DNA from 4 places in the Paenibacillus kyungheensis genome. Region 1 is predicted to be linked to each of the others. Evidence: predicted binding sites of a transcription regulator. Region 1 holds the regulator's gene; each other region holds the start of a gene.
What was found. The regulator Rex, encoded in region 1, represses fermentation and respiration genes when NADH is low (regulators of the CRP and FNR family bind a similar motif). The targets are predictions, from matches to a motif close to TTGTGAAATATTTCACAA.
Positions count from the first base shown of each region.

Region 2: the regulator Rex is predicted to act here: its motif matches at 2,190-2,207, upstream of pflB (formate C-acetyltransferase).
Region 3: the regulator Rex is predicted to act here: its motif matches at 1,794-1,811, upstream of PQ456_RS20280 (formate/nitrite transporter family protein).
Region 4: the regulator Rex is predicted to act here: its motif matches at 1,797-1,814, upstream of PQ456_RS11925 (L-lactate dehydrogenase).

Region 1 covers NZ_CP117416.1:3,261,793-3,265,763, forward strand. The annotation lists gene PQ456_RS13915 (amidohydrolase) at 1-1,307, opposite strand, end outside; gene PQ456_RS13920 (redox-sensing transcriptional repressor Rex) at 1,300-1,947, opposite strand; gene dinG (ATP-dependent DNA helicase DinG) at 1,944-3,971, opposite strand, start outside.
Region 2 covers NZ_CP117416.1:3,425,605-3,429,575, reverse strand. The annotation lists gene adhE (bifunctional acetaldehyde-CoA/alcohol dehydrogenase) at 1-1,537, shown strand, start outside; gene pflB (formate C-acetyltransferase) at 2,225-3,971, shown strand, end outside.
Region 3 covers NZ_CP117416.1:4,671,771-4,675,741, forward strand. The annotation lists gene PQ456_RS20270 (sensor histidine kinase) at 1-93, opposite strand, end outside; gene PQ456_RS20275 (GNAT family N-acetyltransferase) at 224-640, opposite strand; gene PQ456_RS20280 (formate/nitrite transporter family protein) at 790-1,677, opposite strand; gene PQ456_RS20285 (FAD-dependent oxidoreductase) at 1,913-3,274, opposite strand; gene PQ456_RS20290 (pyridoxine/pyridoxamine 5'-phosphate oxidase) at 3,696-3,971, shown strand, end outside.
Region 4 covers NZ_CP117416.1:2,806,105-2,810,075, reverse strand. The annotation lists gene PQ456_RS11930 (DUF3900 domain-containing protein) at 1-633, shown strand, start outside; gene PQ456_RS11925 (L-lactate dehydrogenase) at 795-1,730, opposite strand; gene PQ456_RS11920 (WD40/YVTN/BNR-like repeat-containing protein) at 1,979-3,295, shown strand; gene PQ456_RS11915 (hypothetical protein) at 3,500-3,676, shown strand; gene PQ456_RS11910 (SDR family NAD(P)-dependent oxidoreductase) at 3,907-3,971, shown strand, end outside.

The DNA of each region.
Region 1 (3,971 bases):
TAGCGTTTAAGCAAACCTTCAAAAGCACTTTGGGCTTCATGACGAATTTTTTCTTCATCCAATGTTAATGATATACCGTCTTTGATCAATTGCTTACCGTCTACCCAGACATGCAATACATCTTTGGCAGATGCAGAATAGATTGTATGTGAAATAAAATCAGTACGTGGTAAGAAATGCGGTTGATCTACATTAAGTGCTGTAATATCAGCTTTCATTCCTACAGCGAATGTACCTACATCATTCAAAAATACAGATCTTGCACCGTATTCAGTACCCATTTTCAATGCTTCTAATGCAGGCACAGCTGTTGGATCGCCGGATACTCCTTTGTGAATAAGAGCAGCCAAACGCATTTCTTCAAACATATCCAGATTGTTATTACTTGCCGGGCCATCTGTTCCCAAAGACACAACAACGCCTGCACGCAACAGATCCGGCACACGTGCTACACCACTTGCTAATTTGAGGTTACTACCCGGGTTATGAGAAATCGCTACTTTATTCTCAGCAAGTACTTCGATCTCTTCATCATTCAAATGAACAGCATGCGCTAACAATGCTGGACGAGTGAAAAATCCTAATTTCTCCAAATGAGCTACAGGACGTAATCCATAATCTGTAACGTTTAATTGAACTTCTGCTAGTGTCTCAGACATATGTGTATGCAGCGGCAAATCCAAATCATGAGCTGCTTGTACAAATTGTTCGATGTATGCAGGTGGACAAGTATAAGGTGCATGTGGAGACATCATCGTTGTAATACGTCCATTCGCTTGACCATGCCAATCACGTGCAAAGTCGATTGATTGTTTTAGCTTTTGCTTTTGTTCTTCTTCTGAACACAAGCCGATTACACCACGCATCAATACTGCACGCATACCCGATTGTTCTACCACTTCGGCTACACGTTCTGAGCGATCATACATATCGAGGAATGTAGTTGTACCGCCTTTTAACATTTCTAATACAGACAGAGCAGTTCCCCAGTATACATCGTCACTTGTAAATTTCGCTTCCATCGGCCACATTTTTTCTTGTAACCATACTTGTAGAGCAAGATCATCTCCATATCCGCGTAACAACGACATCGCTGCATGACCATGACTGTTGACTAGACCCGGAATAAAGAACAAATGATTGCCATCCACTACGGTTGTGTCTTCTTCGATCACAGGTTCTTCTTCTCCAAGATACGTAATCCATCCATCTTCAATCACCATATGTCCAAAAAGCATTGATTTCTCTTCGCTCATTACAGCAAACATACCGTTTTTGATGACCCATTTGTTCGAGGTGTTATTCATTAGTTTCATGTTCCTTTCCATCTTCCAGATAATAGGCAAGGCTTAATAAATCCGTTGTAAAATCAGCAGTATGCACACGAATATGCGGTGGAGCTTTCAAAATAATCGGTGCAAAGTTCAAAATAGCCTCAACCCCTGCTTCAATTAACTGATCCGCTACACGCTGTGCTTCAACATTAGGCACTGTAACAATTCCGATACGAATACTTCTCGCTTTGACTGTAATTCCAAGTTCATCAATAGGCTGGACGACTAATGTATTGATTAAAGAGCCTACTTTCGAATCGTTGGAATCAAACACAGCTACGATTTTCATTGTTTCTTTTAGATACATATTATAGTTAGAAAGGGCATGCCCTAGATTACCAGCGCCTACAAGTGCCACATTGATTTGTTGATCTAATTTTAAAATATGACGTATTTTCTCAATCAAATATGATACATCATAACCGATCCCTTTACGTCCAAAATCTCCAAAATAAGCTAAATCTTTGCGAATTTGTGCTGGATTCAAGTCTAGTTTTTGTCCCAGTTCTTGCGAAGACACTGTAGGAACTTCACGTGTGTGAAGTTCGTTCAGATATCTAAGGTATACAGGTAGTCTTCGCACGACTGCTTCTGATATTTTGTCGGATTTCATGCTTGCTCCCCCTCTTGATTTACAGTTTCCTTTTCAGGTTCGGCCTGGCTAAGCCATTCTGTAATACGGGGTACCATCTGCTCTGTCGGCATATGTTCCATTTTGGGACCGGGCAATGAATATAGAAAATGCTTGCCATAATAGGACTCGATCACACGAGTGTCATAGACAATAACGATTCCCCGATCACTAGATGTCCGTACTAATCTACCAAAACCTTGTTTGAAACGGATAACTGCTTGCGGTACAGATAATTTCATAAATGGATTTTTCTTTTCTTTTTTCAGCCGTTCACTTTTGGCTTCAAGCAATGGATGATTGGGCGGTTGAAAAGGTAAACGTACGATTGCCAGACAGGTTAATGCTTCGCCTGGAATATCGACTCCTTCCCAGAAGCTACTTGTACCCAGTAACACCGAAGCTGAACGCTCTTGGAATCTTCGAGTGAGCTTGGTACGACTTCCTCCATCGACCCCTTGTCCAAATACTGCAATATCGCTATGTGATAACTTCTCTTTCAATGGCTCATACACCTGCTTGAGCATCCGATAAGAGGTAAATAACACCATCATTCGTCCATTGGTCGCTTTGGCAGTCTCCGCTAATGAGTTCGCTAACGTATCTACAAAGAACGCATCACCAACACTGCCTTTGACACTTGGAAAATCGCGCGGAATTAACAACAGCGATTGCTCACGATAATTGAAAGGTGAAGATAACTGTTCGGTCATCAATCGACCTTCTTTTTCCGCTTCTACAAGCCCTAACTGTTCAATCATATATTGGAATTTCTTTTCTATTGATAATGTCGCTGATGTCAAAATAATACTTTTCTTTTTATCAAAAAAGTACTCTTTCAATTGCTTGCTCACATCTACCGGTACAGCATACATCTGTAAAGACTTGCTACGGTAATTCCCATTAGCTTCATACCAGTAGACTGTATCTGTACTTTCCAGCTTCACAAATTGACGCAGATCATCTCGTACCACTGTTAAGTCTTTGAATAGACCTGATACGTCTGTTACCAGACTATCTGTGCCTAACTGCTCATCGCTGTCTTTGATCTGATTCATCACTTGCTCGCCTTTACGAATCAACTGGCTCAGTCCGATATGAATCTGATTCTCAAGCTCTGTAATCACATTCCATTCGGTCGGTTGCTTTTCCGGTAAAAGACGAAGCGTAAACTGCCCTGCTTCACCAGGAGCGGCATCACTACGCTGAGGCAACAAAGCAAATAGTAACTCACTTAATTTATCCCAGTTTTCTTTAACATCTACAATTTCAGGATATAGATTATCAATCGCTATCGCCCAATCCATACCACGTTCATTGCCAGAAGAGCCTAATTGTTGACGCAAAATCGCTAACTGACCATTTTTGCTGTCTTTGAACAATCGTAACAGTGGATGAACCAATGTGAAATATTTCATATGCATACCCAAGTGCTTGCCTGCGACATCTTCTAAATGATGTGCTTCATCAATAACCAAGCGATCATAAGCAGGTAACAATTGATGTCCTGCTTTGACATCGGTAAATAATTTCGAGTGATTGGTGATGACTACATCTGCTGTACCTGCTTCATGCTTCGCACGATGGTAAAAACATTTGCGGAACCATGGACATGCACGACCCAGACAAGAATCGGTATCACTGGCTACCGTTTCCCAGAAGTCAGCACCACGATTACCCATATTGAGTTCTTCATCATCTCCGGTTTCTGTCGCATTTAACCAGACAATCATTTGAGCTGCAATCAATACATCTTCTTTAGGGCTTTGAAATTCTTTTGTATTTATTTTATGCTCAAATTTGCGCAGACACAAATAATGCTGGCGTCCTTTGAATACGGCAGCACGAAATGCAAATGGAACAACTTGAGTCAATAATGGAATATCGCGTTCTCGCAACTGTTCTTGCAAGTTAATCGTATGCGTACTTACCATCACACGATCGTTTTCTTTGACACTATGATAAATCGAAGGTAATAAGTACCCTAGCGATTTGCCTGTTCCTGT
Region 2 (3,971 bases), 160 kb from region 1:
AAATGCGGATCAAGGGATTGAACGTGCTGCACAAATCGTAGAATTTGGCGGTATGGGTCACTCTTCAGCTATCCATTCTAATAATGATGAAGTTATTCAAAAATTCGCTAACCGTCTACAAACTGGACGTATTATCGTGAACTCTCCTTCTACACACGGAGCTATCGGTGACCTTTACAACACTAACTTACCATCTCTAACACTAGGCTGTGGATCTTATGGTCGTAACTCTACTTCTTCTAATGTAAGTGCAGTGAATCTGATTAATGTGAAAAGGGTGGCTCGTCGTACTGTGAATATGCAATGGTTCAAAATACCTTCTAAAGTTTATTTTGAAAAAGGTGCAACTCAATACCTTGCTAAAATGCCTGATATTAGCCGTGTTGTGATCGTAACAGATGCGATGATGGTACAACTCGGTTATGTAGAAAAAGTACAACATTACTTGCGTCAACGTCAAACTCCAGTGGTTGTTGAAGTGTTCTCTGATGTAGAACCAGATCCATCTACAGCTACAGTTGAACGTGGTCGTCAAATGATGGAACGTTTCCAACCTGACTGCATTATCGCTCTTGGTGGTGGATCACCTATGGATGCTGCTAAAGGCATGTGGATGTTCTACGAATACCCTGATACTGAATTTGATAACTTAAAACAAAAATTCATGGATATCCGCAAACGGATTTACAAATACCCACATTTGGGACAAAAAGCACAATTCGTAGCTATTCCTACAACTTCGGGTACAGGTTCTGAAGTAACATCGTTCGCAGTTATTACAGATAAAGAAAAAGGCAACACTAAATATCCTTTGGCCGATTATGAGTTAACACCAGACGTAGCGATTATCGATCCTGAATTTGTATACTCTTTACCTCGCGTAGCTGTAGCTGATACAGGTATGGACGTATTGACTCATGCAATTGAAGCTTATGTATCTGTAATGGCAAGTGACTTTACCGATGGACTAGCAATCAAAGCGATTCAACTGGTATTCCAATATCTAGAACAGTCTGCTCTAACAGGCGACAAACTGGCTCGTGAAAAAATGCATAATGCTTCTACGATTGCAGGTATGGCATTTGCGAATGCATTCTTAGGTATTAACCATAGCTTGGCACACAAATGGGGTGGACAATACCATACAGCACATGGTCGTACCAATGCGATCTTGTTGCCACACGTTATCCGCTACAATGCAAAAAAACCAACTAAATTCGCATCGTTCCCTAAATATTCTCACTTTATCGCTCACGAACGTTATGCTGAAATTGCACGCATCCTAGGATTGCCAGCACGTACAACTGAAGAGGGCGTAAACAGCTTGATCAATGCTATTCGTGACTTGAACCGTAAATTAGGTATTCCAGAAACATTTGAAGCTTTGGGCTTTGATGCAAAAGACTTTGAATCTCGTGTCGATTACCTTGCTGACCGTGCATTTGAAGATCAATGTACAACAGCGAATCCTAAATTACCTTTAGTGACTGAACTAGCTGATGTATACCGCAACGCATTCTACGGTAGATTTGAATAAGTATACTTTTGAAATAGTAATCATGTAGATTGAAAAAAGGATCACTCCACAAATGCTTTTATAGCAGAGTCGTTGGAGATGATCCTTTTTTCTTCTTATTTAAATGGCATCTCTAAAAATAGGCTCTCAAGATACGCTATTGAAAATAAAAAATAAAGCAAATATGGAAATTCACCTCATACAAAAGAACGATCTCCTAGTTTGCGATATGAGCAGAACTAATGAGAGTCGTTCTTTTATTCGTAGAGAGGAGTGATGCAATGTCCAACATTATTCTATAGTGTGTAGATAGAATAATACAGAAATAGTGTGATATATTTCGTTGTTAGAAGTCGTATATTCCGGTATTATGCTACAGTTATTTGTTGTAAAATCTTATGTATATTTTTGTATTAGTAGATTGATATTACTGTGTTTACAGCATAATTAGTTGCTCGCTTATGCTGTAAAAGGGTTTCTGAATATCTGTAATAGTTATTTTTGAAAACTGTTATAGATACAGAATGTGATAAAAATCATAATAAAAATGCGATTTTGTGATAAATGTCACATACTCTGCTTATGAATTACATCATAATAAAGACATAGCCGGAGGGAGAAAATAACAGCTTCCGGTATCGTACAGGCGAGACAAGCATTAGCTTAAACGCTTTTGTGATTTTATTCACAATAATGGAGGGATTATCAATGTCAGTTATCGAAAGAAATGTACAGGATAATTTAAAAAAAGATGCATGGCGCAATTTCAAATCAGGTAAATGGGCAAAACATGTAGATACTCGTGATTTTATTGAGCAAAACATTAGCGCATATCAAGGAAACGAAACATTCCTAGCTGGCCCTACTTCAAATACAAAAGACTTGTGGGATATTATTTCTAAACTATCTAAAGAAGAGATCGAACGTGGCGGAGTATGGGATGTAGATGCTGCAACACCTTCTACTATCACTTCACATGGTCCTGGATACTTGGACAAAGACAAAGAACAAATCGTCGGTGTTCAAACAGATGCTCCTTTCCGTCGTTCGCTTCAACCGTTCGGTGGTATCAAAATGATGATCGATGCTTGTAAAGCATATGGCTTTGAAGTACCAGAACAAATCATTGATATCTTCACTAATATTCGTAAAACGCATAACCAGGGTGTATTCGATGCTTACACTTCCGATATGAGAGCAGCACGTAAAGCAGGTATCATTACAGGCTTGCCAGATGCTTACGGTCGTGGACGTATTATCGGTGACTATCGCCGCGTAGCATTGTACGGTGTAGACTTCTTGATCAACGAAAGAAAACAAGATTTGAATGACATGGAAGTTGATGTAATTGATGAAGAAGTTATTCGTCTTCGTGAAGAAGTATCTGAACAAATTCGTGCTCTAGGCGAATTGAAAAAAATGGCTGAAATGCATGGCTTCGATATTTCCAAACCTGCACAAACAGCTAAAGAAGCGTTCCAATGGGTATACTTCGGTTACCTTGCAGCAATCAAAGAACAAAATGGTGCAGCGATGTCTCTAGGACGTGTATCTTCTTTCCTTGATATTTATATCGAACGTGATGTAAAAGAAGGCACATTAACAGAACAACAAGCTCAAGAACTAGTTGACCATTTCGTAATGAAATTGCGTATTGTTAAATTCTTGCGTACTCCAGACTACAACGAATTGTTCAGTGGTGACCCTACTTGGGTTACAGAATCTATCGGTGGTATGGCTGTAGATGGCAAAACATTAGTAACTAAAAACAGCTTCCGTTTCTTGCATACATTATACAACTTGGGACCTGCACCAGAACCTAACTTGACTGTATTGTGGTCAGAACAATTGCCAGAAGCTTTCAAAAAATTCTGTGCTAAAGTTTCAATCGAAACAAGTTCTATCCAATACGAAAACGATGATCTTATGCGTCCGATCTATGGCGATGATTACGGTATTGCTTGCTGTGTATCCGCTATGCGTATCGGTAAACAAATGCAGTTCTTCGGAGCTCGTGCTAACCTTGCCAAAGCATTATTATATGCAATCAACGGTGGACGTGACGAGAAATCAGGCGTTCAAGTAGGACCTGAATATCCTGCAATCACTTCTGAAGTGCTTGAATATGACGAAGTCATGAAACGCTTCAAAGCAATGATGGAATGGTTAGGCAAATTGTACATGAACACATTGAACGTTATCCATTACATGCATGACAAATATAGCTACGAACGTATCGAAATGGCATTACATGATCGTGATATCTTACGTACAATGGCTTGTGGTATTGCTGGTCTATCTGTAGCAGCTGACTCATTGAGCGCTATCAAATATGCAAAAGTAACACCTATCCGTGACGAACGTGGTATTGCTGTAGACTTCAAAATTGAAGGTGAATATCCTTGCTACGGTAACAACGATGATAAAGTCGATCAAATTGCTGTTGAATTGGTAG
Region 3 (3,971 bases), 1.4 Mb from region 1:
ATATTCAAGATGTTCATCTATTAAAGATTTCAAATGAATATTTTCAACTTCTAATTCCTGGTAACGTATACTCCACTTGCTCCGGTTATTCATTTTTACGCTCCCGATCAATCAGTATGAGATTCACGTTCTCTCTCTATTACCCAATATCAACTACCCAATATCAACCTTAATATATTACATATTTATAAATATATAATATTTTTCCATTTGTAATACTTATTTATAACTTCTTTTGTAAGTATATTTTCGATTGTCCTTTGATCGGAATATCTTTTATTTCTCCAAAGATCACATATCCATATTTCATATAAAAATGCGGAGCTTGCCAGCTCATCGTCGTCAATTCACTTATGGTAGCGCCCTGTTGTCTTGCTTGATCTTCAATCGCTTGTAACAACTTCGCTCCAACGCCCTGACCTCTATATGCAGGATCAACCGCCAGATATCGAATATAGAGTAACCCCCATGCCATAGCCCCTGTCACTCCACCGATGTATTGTTCCCCTTCATAAGCAGCCAGTGAGAAAGGAATACTTTCATAATCAGGGATATGAAGATCATTATTCATATTGTGCTGATCTAAAAATACTCCAATCTGCGGTACATTGTGATCTAGGGATAGTTCTTGAATATGCAAAATATCACCTGCTCTTTCGGAGATTGTAGTGGAACAATTACTTTTTATCATGATACTATATCTATTTTCCTTTTCTATATCTATTTTTCATATAACAAAAAAAGACCTTCATCAATATGAAGATCTTTTTGGGATATAGCTAATCTGAATCAATGAGCTTGATCGCTATGTTGTAAAGGTAATGCTGATGTAGCCGATACTGCTGGCATCGTTGAAACAGTAGGTTCGTTATGTTGAGCATGTCCTGAACCGGTAGGTGTTAGTTGGTTTTCTTTTTTGATATAAGCGGTGAAATAAATTCCTGCTACGAACACCGCTCCACCGGTTAGATTACCCAGCCATACTGGAATAAAGTTCATAAGATACATATCCCAAGAATAATACCCTGCAAAGATTGCTGCTGGAATCAAAAACATATTAGCGACAACGTGCTGAAATCCGATAGCGACAAATGCCATCGTTGGGAACCAGATTCCTAGTATTTTACCACTGATACTGTCTGCGCTATAGGATAACCAGACAGCCAGAGCCACCAACCAGTTACAACCGATCCCGGATAAGAACATCTGTGCAAAGCTTCCTTCTAACTTGTGCCCTGCCATTTCTACTGTTTTGGTTAAGTAAGGGCCTGTCTCGGTTAACCCTACTACATGCCCGAAGAAGTAAGCGACAAATAAAGCACCTAATAGATTGGCTACTGTAATAGCTAGTAAATTACGGGCAACTTCTATCGTACTGATCCGCTTTGCCATCCGTGCTAATGGAACAGCCATCATATTACCGGTTAACAATTCTCCACCAGCCACAAGTACCAGAATCAATCCTACAGGGAACAATGCCGCCCCGATAAAGTTAGCAAAGCTTCCCCAGGATTCAGGTGTATTGGCGATCACTCGAATATCTAACAAAAATCCTAATGCAATAAAAGCTCCACCCAAAAAACCAAGTACTAACATCTGGATCCATGTCGACTTAGCTTTGATAATTCCAGTCTCAATCGTATTCATTGCAATCTGTTGTGGTTTGTAATAAGCCATGTGTTGCATCCCCCTTATAAGCATCTATTTCCGCATAATTAAATTACCTTTTCATATTTCAATTTTAATACAACTATTTTGTGAAAAAAGTAACAAATATCACTTTACGAAAAGTTTTGTGAAATTAAGCACAAAAGCCTGTACAGTGGGGGAACTGTACAGGCTTTGTTTAGGGGTAGACTTTTATAATGATAAATAGGATGCCATGATACACATTTACTTTGTTCTTATTTAATTAAGCGTGAACTTCTTGTTGCGTCTGAATTGGTGCTAATGCTTGCAACCCTGCTGTATTCAAGTAGTTCCACGGTTTGTTGTAATGTGGTTGGAAGAAGAAATCGATAAAGGCTAATTGATCGACTGTCATTTGGTTTTGGATACAGACAGAGATCGTATTGATCGATTGAGTTAAGTCAACTTTAGACATTAATTGTGCACCTAAGATACGGCGTGTTTCTTTTTCAAAGACCACTTTCAAGGTCACTGTCTCATGTGTCGGCATAAATTCTGGACGGTAGTGATCGTGCATGGTGCTTGTTTCTACATTCAAGCCTGCTTCACGAGCGGCTGTCTCGGTCATCCCTGTACCAGCAATATTATCTTCGTAAATTTTGATACCAGATGTTCCTTGGGTTCCCATATATTCATTGGTCGGTTGCACTAGATTACGAGCAACCAGTGTACCCATACGTACTGCATTGGTAGCTAAAGGAATATAGGCGTGTTTGCCTGTTGGATTGTAGAAGATCGCACAGCTATCTCCCGCAGCGAATACATCTTTTTTGCTTGTTTGCATATATTTATCGACCAAGATTGCACCATTGACTAACATATCGACTTGTCCTTTAAGCAATTCAGTATTCGGACGGAATCCGATACATAAGATCACCATATCTGCTTGATGTGTCGCTTTGTCAGTAACGACTGTTGTGACTTTACCATCTTCACCTGTGAATTTTACCACTTTCTCAGATAGCGCAAGTTCAATGCCATGTTCTTGCAAAGACTCTTCGGTACGATCTGTAAATTCAGGGTCAAGATATTTGCTTAAAATACGTTCTTCAGCATCAATCAAAGTGACTTGTTTACCATTCATTTGGAATGCTTCTACCAGTTCAACACCGATATAACCTGCACCAACAACAACGATATTTTTAGCATGTTGTGCTTTTTCGATAATCGTATTCGAGTGGTTATAGTTTTTGCAAAGTAAAATGTTATCCAGTTCGATCCCTTCAAATTTAGGAACGATCGGCCAAGAACCTGTCGTCATAATTAATTTGTCATACGTATCTGTAAGTTCGATACCTGTAGTCAGGTCACGAGCTTTCAATGTTTTGTTATCTGTATCTATCGCTGTCACTTCATGCAACATTTTAGTCGTTACTCCTAGAGCAGCTAATTGATCTGGAGAAGAGTAAAATAACCCGTCTGGATCATTAACAACGCCACCTACATATAACGCAATCCCGCAAGATAGAAATGAGATATTATCGTTACGTTCATACACAGTGATCTCAGCATCCGGGTATAATTTAGCGGTATTAACAACAGCGGCAGTTCCTGCGTGAGTACATCCTATAACAGCTACTTTCATGGTTTCTTCCTCCTGATAAATCTGTATTTTTATTATTGTAAATTCTTCTTATCCAATGGTGTACAGTCTGTGCTAACTATCCGACAAGTCACATTCAGGTGAATTAAGATGTTAGGAGTAAGAGAAGTGTGTGGTTTCTCTATCTGTCCATCTTCTAGCTGACTGTTCTATTTTTTAATATAGTCTTTTTTCGTTTTGTTTAAGTTGTGAATTAATTCACCTTGTATTGCTATTATATTGTGATTTTTATCACATTACAAGAGGTTTACGATAAGTTCGCAATTTGTTCATATTTTCACAAAGTTTTATAAAGTTATATATAGATATGTTTCTAGTATGCCATTTTTGATTATCGGGTTTATTTGCTATACATTGGTTATGTTATAGTGAGAACAAATTAGATATAGAGGTGGTTAGTAATATGAGTGCACAATCAAGCAATATCTTGCGTGGTTTGAAAGCTTTATCTGGCCCTTTCCCTACATGGGATACTCAATCTCTACCGGAGCGTCCGACAGATCTCTTTTTAGATTGGATGAAATTAGCTATTGAAATGAAGGTTAAAGAACCGCATGCGATGACTATTTCTACTGTCGATTCGGATGGTTTTCCAGATGCACGCGTATTGATTATTAAAGAAGCTAAAGACGATTCGTTTTATTTTGCTACTGGATTGGAAAGTCAGAAAGGTCAACAT
Region 4 (3,971 bases), 460 kb from region 1:
GATGAACGTAGTCTGATTAGCGAAGTGGAAATGGCGATCAGTGCTCGGAATATGAAATCGATCCAATACCCTCATATGCCAGAAGAAGGCATGATTGAAGAATGGGAGCTCAAAATTCATCAATCGTCCCATGCGCGGTACTTTGAAGACTTTTTGAAATATATTACGTATGAGCAATCGATTCCTGAGATTGTAAATGAACGTGTGATGGATTATGTACAGACTTATGTAGAAGAAAAGTGGCCGGATGCGACTAACCTGGAACGTCAGCAAGAAGAGCATGATCTAGAACTATGGGCAGCCAGTGAAAAGCGAGATATTCAAGAAAAATGGGAACCTCAACATGTGATCGAAGCGGCAGAGCGCATCGTAGAGATCAAGCCAGAGATTGAGATCAAAATGAAGCTAGGGGATACCAGTATTCGTGGACTACTAGCTGATTACGGATACCGACTGCATATTGCCAAATTAGGTGATCATTATGCAATGGTGATTGAAGGCGATGCGTTTACATTTGATAAAGGATTCTCCCCGGTCGAACTGTTACAGCCGGAGCCTTTTGAAGTGGTCGCTAGACGATTAGTAGATCGCGCCAATGAAGCACCTGAACGTGATGATGATATTCCTTATTGATCAGATAACAGCGAAATTTGATGTATACAATCAAAAAAAGTGGATTCAGGGTTTTACACCTAAATCCACTTTTTTTATACTGAGAAGTCATTCTATAGATATAGATGAATTAGAGATTTGTCATATGAATAGAAGATAGTCTATAGTTATCTATATACGACTTAAATATCTAGCTGTGCAATCTGATCTTTCAGTTTTTTCGCAGAATCACGTAGTAATTGTTCTTCATGCTCATTCATAGGAATCGGTAGTTTTGCCTGAATACCATCTCGACCGACAATAGCAGGTACACCGAGATATACATCAGAGATTCCATGATAATCTTCAAGCAGAGAAGATACATTCAATACAGCGTGTTCATTTTGCAAAATAGCGGCTACAATGCGGTCTAGTGCGAGTGCTATTGCATACGATGTAGAGCCTTTAGCATTGATAATTTCGTAAGCGGCATTTTTTGTATTTTCAAAAATTTCGTTTTGTTTGTCTTCTTCAAAATCCAGTGGAGCTCCTGCAATATTAGACAGACTCCATACTGGCAACTCGGAATCACCATGTTCACCAATAATATGAGCATGAATACTACGAGGATCAATACCTTTTTCTTTACCAATTAAATAACGGAAGCGTGCGCTATCGAGTAATGTACCGGAACCAATCACTCGATTAGATGGCCAGCCGCTTTTTTTCCAGGATACATAACTGAGTATATCTACTGGATTAGTAGCGATCAGTAGAATACCACTATTATTATATTTCGTAATATTCGAAATAATCTCTTCGAAGATGGCTGAGTTCCGATTTAACAAATCAATCCGGGTTTCGCCTGGACGTTGATTTGAACCGGCAGCGATAATGATAATATCTGCGTCTTTGCAATCCGAATAATCACCTGCCCATAGTTTGACGCCGCCGACAAATGGGAGTCCGTGGTTCATATCGAGTGCTTCGCCAAGAGCTTTGTTGTGATTCGCATCAATAAAGACGAGTTCAGACATTCTCTTGTGGAGTAGAAGGGTGTAAGCGGTTGTGGAGCCTACGGCTCCTGTGCCAATAACAACGACACGGTGGGGCTTGGATACAGATTCAGATACTGTCATTTTTTATCATCTCCTTAATTGATCTTTGTTACAGATTCGCTACTATTGTAACGGAAAGCGCGACCAATGTAAAAAGGATCACACATCAGCAAATGCACAAAGTCGCTGAAAACCCTGCTAAAACAGCGAAATCTGTAATCGCTTGTAACTTTTCTGTAAACAACCTATGTTCATTTTAGTTTACTCTTATAAGGGTCATGAATAATCGAAATACGATAGCTTTATGTAAGTGCGGAAGGAGCGAAGGAATGAAGTTAACTATGCGCAAAGCGCTTTTCATATGGATTACACTTGTGTTTGTACTTAGTGCTTGTCAATCTTCTACAAGTGATTATGATCCAGCAGCAGACAAAGCATCAACTCAAGAACTCAAAAAAATGCAAACTGAAGATCAGGGGCAGACACTTACCCTTAACCATACAGCAACATCCGATACGAAGCAGGGGGGATCTTCTGCTGAAAGAGGATATAAGATTCAGACAAGACTGACAGACTTTCAACTACTAAGTGCTAGTGCAGGGCTTGCGTGGGGTGTAACCCGTAACGAATTACGTATATATGTTACACAGGATAGTGGAGACACATGGGATAATGTATCTCCTGCACAAACGGTCACTTTTTCAGAACCACCTACGTATGGCAAAGATATCTTTTTCCTGAATCAAAATAACGGCTGGGTGATTCGCAATGCGTCAGGTGTAGGAGAAACATTGATTCTACATACTACCGATGGCGGGCAAAATTGGAACTTTGCTACATTAAATGATGAAGCTACTGTATTGGGCATTTATTTTATTGATAGTAGCAATGGTTGGGTAATGACTTCTTTGGATTCATCAAAAGATTCAGCAGATATGCAAGAAAAAGCATTATATACCACTACCGATGGTGGTAACACATGGAAAAAAATTATGCAAAACACAGGCGTATTTGTAACTGAAGGTTCAACCGCTCAAGCGATCCCGCAATTAGGTAAGCTTGTAGGAATGTCTTTTCGGGATCGTAACAATGGATTTGTAACTCTGGAACAACATGGTACACCTCATTTATATATTACAAGTAATGGGGGCAAAACCTGGAAAACAGGGCCAGACTTTGATAAAAATAAAAAATTGCCAGCTTGTCATTCTTTCACCACAGGCAAACCTCAATTTTTTGGTGATAGCAAAACAGCAGGCTGGATGAATATTGGTTGTGTGAAAGATAGTCAGACTAGTTATAACGGATACTTTACTCATGATGCAGGGAAGACATGGAACTTTGCTCCATTTGCTTTACAAGCGCAGACCGGAGTCAATCAATCGATGGGACCTACTTTTTTAAATGATAAAATCGGTTGGTCTGTAGTCAACGGCATCGTGTACCGTACAGCTAATCAAGGCAAAACGTGGAAAGCTTTACCTATCAATAACACATTGCAGAACACATTGAATAAATATCCTGAATTGGTTAAATTGCAATTTTTCTCTGCGGATGTAGGCTGGTTATTAGTTGCCAAAAATGAAGAACGACGTTCTTTATTAATGCAGACGACAGACGGTGGCAAAACATGGCATGTACTATAAAAAAATAACAGCAGATAAGTAAAAAAGATCGATGACGTACGCCAATATGGGGTTGTGTCATCGATCTTTTGTATATCACAATAGCTTCTTTTTAGAACATCAAAAAATAATTTAAAATTCTTTGTTGATTGTGAAATAAATCACATTAATATGCTTTTAAATCAGTTATGCTTGGGATGTAGAAAAAACAAGGAGATGATTAAGATGAGAAACAATACTAATGAGAATCTTACTAACTTTTACATGAACCTTTGCTACACTTGTCTAGATGCTAATGAATGTCGTGAAGAAGAAGCTTGCAAAGCATGTTGGGCAGATCAAGGTGTATTGGATGCCGCTAAAGATGATACTCAGGAGCTTTTACAAGCATATTATGCATAATCGATCAGCAAGCCTATTTATAGGTCAGACTAGACATTCCAAAGGATTATATACCGGCACTTCATAAAGGAACACACTTCACAGATGGATAAGAAGTGTGTTCCTTTGTTGATTTTTAGACTACCAGATTACATATGAGCTAGACAGGTATGTTTCGTAATGCTCTTAATCGTTGAAATAAGCAGTATAGAACCATTGTACTTATAGACGAACTCCAAAGGGGATACATTATGAAATATGCTTCTAAAACAGTTATCGTAACCGGTGCAGCCAAAGGAATCGGTAAAGCTGTAGC